DNA from 2 places in the Halobacteroides halobius DSM 5150 genome. Region 2 is predicted to be linked to the other one. Evidence: riboswitches for the same ligand, from Rfam matches in the RefSeq annotation. Region 2 holds a riboswitch; the other holds the start of a gene.

Region 1 (3,199 bases), 540 kb from region 2:
ATCAAGTACGTTAAAATTACAGTCTTGTTCTAAGATCTCACTAACTTGTTTGATACTTTGTCCTCCCCAACCATAAGATCCAAAAGCTAATCCAAATCTGTCTTTAGGGGCCAACCCTTTCATATAAGTTAAGAAGGCTGATACATTTGGTAATAAATTATTATTTAATGTTGGTGAACCAACACAGATATATTTAGCTGTAGCTACTTCTGTCATAATATCAGATTTATCATTTGTTTCTAAATTAAACATTTGGGTCTTAATCTTTGATTCTTCAAAAGCATCCTGAATAGCATAAGCAATCTCTTCTGTTGAATCCCACATAGTACCATAGATGATTACTGCTTTTTCATCTGTTTTATTAGCCGACCATTTTTGATACTGCTTAATAATTTTTGTAATATTATCCCGCCAGATAATTCCGTGAGATGGAGCAATCATCTCTACATCTAAATCACTAACTGTATCTAAAGCTCGTTGTACTTGAGCACCATAAGGTAAAACAATATTAGCATAATATTTCTTAGCTTCTTCAAGAATAATGTCAAGTGGATATTGATCATCAAACCTTTCAGAAGAAGCTAAATGTTGTCCAAAAGCATCATTAGAGAATAAAATCTTCTCTTCTGGTAAATAAGTAACCATATTATCCGGCCAGTGAACCATTGGCGTAAAGACAAAGTTTAGGCTTCTACTTCCTAAATCTAATTCTTCTCCGGGCTTAGCAAGTTGAAAGTCCCAATCTCCTTGATAGTGTTTTTGCAGCCCAGACTTTCCTTTAGGTGAAGTAATTATTGTAGCATCAGAAGCTACTTTCATTAATTTAGATAACCCACCTGAGTGATCCATCTCCACATGATTAGAGACTACATAATCAATCTCTGCTGGATCAATTACTTTCGAGATACGCTCTATCATTTCATCATATAAGTAATGTTTAACAGTATCAATTAATGTTACTTTATCATCTACAATTAAATAAGCATTATATGTAGAACCACGTTGGGTTGAGTAGCCGTGAAAGTTTCTAAGATCCCAATCAATACCTCCTACCCAATAGATATTATCAGTTATTTTTATTGCTTCCATTTTTTATTTCCTCCCTATATAAGATGGTTGTGCTTTTAATCCGCTGTATAAGTTATTCTTTAAAGTAATAATAATTCCTGGTAAAGAATCAATCTTTTTAGCAAAAATTTATTGAAAAAGTAAAATTAATTTATTATACTGATAATAACAACTACATATTCTTACCACTAGGGGCGCTCGTTAGGGCTGAGATAGAGTATAGACTTTAGTCCCTTCTACCTGATCTAGATAATACTAGCGTAGGGAAGTGGCTTTTGATTAGTATACAGGTCTACTATATCTTTTTTGTAATCAAAGGCACAGTTCCTTAGGGGACTGTGTTTTTATTTTTTTGGTAAAGATTAAGGTTTGGGAGGTGTTAATTATGAAGCAAGTATTAACAATTGCTGGTTCTGATTCTAGTGGGGGAGCTGGAGTTCAAGCTGATTTAAAAACCATAACTGCTTTTGATGTTTATGGAGCTTCTGTAATTACTGCTGTGACTGCTCAAAATACATTAGGAGTACAAGGTATTGAAACATTAAGCGGAGGGTTTGTGGGCCAACAAGTTGATTCAGTAGTTAGTGATTTAGATTTTTCTGCTGTTAAAACAGGGATGTTAGCTAATAGTGAGATTATACAAACTGTTGCCCAAAAGGTGAAGGAATATCAACTTGTTAATTTAGTTGTTGATCCAGTAATGGTAGCTACTAGTGGAGATTTATTATTAGCTAAAGAAGCGATTAATTATTTAAAAGAAGATTTAATCCCCTTAGCTAAAGTAATTACTCCTAATCTAAATGAAGCTAAAGTGCTAACAGGAAAAGATTTATCTGAAGATATCAGCTTAGAGGAGTTAGCTAGTGAATTACATAAGTTGGGTGCACAGTATGTTTTAGTTAAGGGAGGCCATCAAAAGCAAAAGGTTGCTAGAGATTTATTATATGATGGCGTAAAATTTAATGAATTTAGTACACCAAGAATTAAGACAGCAGATACTCATGGGACAGGTTGTACTTTGTCTTCAGCTATAGCTTGTAATCTGGCTTTAGGTTATCAGATAGAAGAAGCAGTTAAAAGGAGCAAGAAATATATTACTAAGGCTATCAAATCAGGCTGTCAAGTAGGAGCAGGAAATAACCCAGTTGATCATTTTGTATCAATCGAGGAGTAACATTAGTGATATATAGTTTAACTTTTAGATTGCTGAGAGAGGATTTCTCACTAGATAAATTTCTCAAAATAAGTCTAAGCTTACTTTCATAAAAATAAGGTTAAGCTAATCAAAATAGATGATTAGCTAACCCAAACCTTATTTTTATTCCAGTTCACTAAGACTTATTAACAAAAAATTTAAGAGTCGTTGCGAAACCCTCTCCAGCAATTATTAAAGGTATTGTGGGGCTTTTGGACTGTTTTATAGTTTTTGTTCATATGGTTTGAATGAAAGGTAAAATAGATATAAGTAAGCAAATCTATGATTTGGTTTATCTCATTTTTCCTGGAATGAAATGAACAAAAACTATTTAAGGAAAAAGCCACACAATGCCTAATTGAGAAGTGCCACTATATATCAATTAATTTTAGCTTTATGTTTATATGATTAATTGTTAATTGTAAATTATATAGGGGAGGCTAAGAATATGACAACACAGATGACAAAGGCAAGAGCAGGAGAAATTACTACTGAGATGAAACAAGTGGCTAGTAAAGAAGAGGTTGACGTTGAATTTATTCGCCAAGGAGTTGCAGAAGGTACTATTGTAATCCCAGCTAATAAAAATCATCAACACTTATCTCCTAATGGTTTTGGTAAGGGATTAGCCACAAAGATTAATGCTAATTTTGGTACTTCTGAAGATTATCCTAATCTTAATAAAGAATTAGAAAAGTTAAAAGTTGCTGTTAAAGCAGGAGCTGACGCAGTAATGGATTTATCAACTGGAGGTGATATTAATCAGACTAGAAAAGAGATTTTAGCTATGAGTGAGCTCCCTTTAGGTACAGTTCCTTTATATCAGGCAACTGTAGAGGTTTTAAGTGCGGATAAAGCTATCGTTGATTTAACTGTAGATGATATTTTTGCCGTAATTGAAGACCAGGCCCAACAAGGAGTTGATTTTATTACAGT
Region 2 (3,199 bases):
TCAATAAATAACTTCTTAAATATATCAATATTGATTGTTATACCAGTAGCTTGGGTAGGGATAGAATTTTTGAGAACGATTTTTTCCTTTCAATTTTTATTTGGTTTCTTAGGTTATAGTCAAGCATTTATTCCTGAATTAATCCAATTGGCCCAGTATGGAGGAGTATATTTAGTAAGCTTTATAATTGTAATAGTTAATACTATAATATATTTAGGATTAAAGGGCCAATCTAAAAAAGAAAGAATGAGTTATTTTTTAGTTGCCTGTTTGATTTTTACTTTAAATTATGGCTATGGTAGATTAAAAATTAATAATAAAAGGCCTATAAAAAAAGAATTAGAAGTAGGATTAGTTCAACCTAATATCCCTCAAAAGATAAAAATGAATCCTACAAAACAAGGAGCAATAACTTCTAAAATTATTAATTTATCAAGAGAATTAATAGTAAAAGAAGACCCTGAGCTTTTAATTTGGCCTGAGACAGCTATTTTAAGATCTTATGATGAAACCAAAAAATTTCCTTTTAGATTTCCAGATGATACATCATTATTAGTCGGTGGTTTTGACAATCAGGAAGGAGATTATTTAAACACAGCTTTTTTAGTCAATAAAAATAATAAAATCATAACTAAATATAGTAAAAATAAATTAGTACCATGGGGAGAATATGTCCCTTATCCTAATTTAGTACCTAATTTTATCGAAATTAATTTAAATCAAATTACTCCAGGTTATAAATTACAAGATTTTAAGTTAAAAAATATAAGTTGGATTACTCCTATTTGTTCAGAGATTTTAAATCCATTGTATGTACAAAAATTATATCAAAATAATGATTTAATTATTAATATCTCTAATGAAGCTTGGTTTGAAAAGAGTAAGGCACCGCTGCAAATTTTACAAGCAGCTATTTTTAGAGCTGTAGAGTACCAAGTACCTGTTATAAAGGTAGGCAATACCGGAATCAGTAGTGTAATTAATAATCAAGGGCAAGTTTTAGTTAGGACTAAGTTGTTTAAAACTACTTCGTTAAGTTATAATCTAAAGTTAACCTCTAAAGCAATAACTGTATATCAAAAGTTAGGTAATTTGTTTGGGAAGATTATTTTTAACTGTTTGTTAATACTAACAGTTATAACCTACACAAAGTATAAAAGGGAGTAGCTTAAGCTACTCCCTTTTATATGTACTAGATTAATTTTTTAGCTTTTTGTTGATCAATAATTTTTTCTTCTTGTTTGTTATCCTTTTTTAATAGTTTAGAAACTAAGCCAATGCTTAAAATTAACAATGTAATTGCATCAGCAATTAAGATAACCCAAATAGTAGTTTGTCCTAAACTAAGGTGACTTAAATCTTGGAAATTAATAATCTCTAAACCATTATTGTTACTAAAAGAAGAGATGAAGATTAATAAAGCAGCTGCATAGACAAAACTATTCGATAAAAACCTAAATAATAATTTTGAAAATTCAGTCTCTACCTTAGCAGAGAAGAAATTCTTTAAAAGAATCACTCCTTCTATAATAACTGCTGCCATAAATGAAATAGATATAATTAGTTCTGGATTCATTTAATTATCACTCCTTAATTTAATGTTATTAACATTTTAACATATCAAGTATTTCAAAATCAATTTTTTATTGGTTAAAGTTGCAAAAAAATATTTGTTTTGTTATAATTTCTAGTAGACAAAAGAAAATTACACTCACTAGGGGAGCTTTATTTAAGAGCTGAGAAAGAATTAATAATTCTTGACCCTTTGTACCTGATCTAGGTAATACTAGCGTAGGGAAGTTGTTGCTTTAAACTTTAAAGCACAATCCTAGCTAGGATTGTGCTTTTTTAATTATTAAGGAGGAGAAAAAATGAAAGGATCAAAAGTAAAAAAGTTAGCTGAAATGGGGGTAGCTTTAGCTTTAGCTACTATATTTAATTACTTGAAAATTTATCAATTGCCACAAGGTGGCTCCATTTCTTTAGAAATGATCCCAATTATATTTATTGCTTTACGTTGGGGGTGGCGTGAAGGATTTTTAGTAGGAACTGGATATGGTATTTTACAAGCTATGCTCGGCGGCTATATTGTTCATTGGGCACAATTAATTCTTGACTACCCGCTAGCCTATGGTTTATTAGGTTTAGCAGGATTAGTAGGAAACTTATATCAAACAAATGATTTAAAGAAGAAGTCATTAATAATTAGTAGTGGTGTGTTAGTAGCTGGATTTCTTAGATTCTTGGCCCACTTTATAACAGGAGTAGTTTTCTTTGGTCAATATGCTCCTGAAGGTCAAAGTGTCTGGGTTTATTCTTTAGTATATAATGCAAGTTATTTAGTACCTGAAACTATTATAACAGGAATAGTTATGTTACTTTTAATAAAAGCTATAGCTAATAACCCAACAATGAGACTAAATGAGGTTAAAAACTAGTGAAACGAGCAATTATTTTTATTAATGGAACTTTAAGCAAGGATAAACAATTTTATCAAGATTATATTAAACCTAAAGATCTGATTGCTTGTGCAGATGGAGGAGCAAAACATGCCTATCTATTAAAAATTACTCCTGATTTAATAATAGGAGACCTTGATTCATTATCTAGTGAAATAATAAAACATTATCAAAACCAAGGAGTTAATTTTGAAAAGTTTCCAGTCGAAAAAGATAAAACAGATACAGAACTATTATTAGATAAATTAATAACTAAAGACTATGATGAGCTAATTATTTTTGCTGGTCTAGGCGATAGATTCGATCATACTTTGGCTAATATTTATTTGTTAGAAAAGTACACTGATTTTAAAACAAGAGTTAGATTTGTAACTCCACAAGAGAGAATCGAATTAATTACTAATAAAATAAAACTCAATAATAAAAAAAATAAAACAATTTCTTTAGTACCTTTAACTGATAAAGTAACAGGAGTTACTTTATCAGGATTTAAGTATGTACTAAATAATGCTACATTAAAACGAGGTTCTACTTTAGGAATTAGTAATATTATTCAAAGCAATCAAGCTCAGATTAAAGTTAAGACCGGAAAGTTATTAATAATTATTAATAATTATTTAAAGACATAAATCCAATAATTTAATACATATATCTACATCAAAGGGAAGCATAGATTAATTCTTAAAGAAGGTGATATTATAGATCATCGCTGGGGCCAAAGAAAGGATGGTAAAAAATAT

What was found. A riboswitch is a leader RNA that binds a small molecule or an ion and turns the genes downstream of it on or off. The one in region 2 is predicted to bind thiamine pyrophosphate.
Region 1: linked by a shared signal. The riboswitch ahead of thiD (bifunctional hydroxymethylpyrimidine kinase/phosphomethylpyrimidine kinase) and the one ahead of thiT (energy-coupled thiamine transporter ThiT) in region 2 are both predicted to bind thiamine pyrophosphate.

The regions. Positions count from the first base shown of each region.
Region 1 is NC_019978.1:759,561-762,759, forward strand. Features, by position in the region: gene HALHA_RS03825 (FprA family A-type flavoprotein) at 1-1,089, opposite strand, end outside; TPP riboswitch at 1,249-1,352, shown strand; gene thiD (bifunctional hydroxymethylpyrimidine kinase/phosphomethylpyrimidine kinase) at 1,454-2,242, shown strand; gene thiC (phosphomethylpyrimidine synthase ThiC) at 2,712-3,199, shown strand, end outside.
Region 2 is NC_019978.1:1,296,069-1,299,267, forward strand. Features, by position in the region: gene lnt (apolipoprotein N-acyltransferase) at 1-1,167, shown strand, start outside; gene HALHA_RS06375 (hypothetical protein) at 1,193-1,576, opposite strand; TPP riboswitch at 1,707-1,815, shown strand; gene thiT (energy-coupled thiamine transporter ThiT) at 1,872-2,438, shown strand; gene HALHA_RS06385 (thiamine diphosphokinase) at 2,438-3,088, shown strand.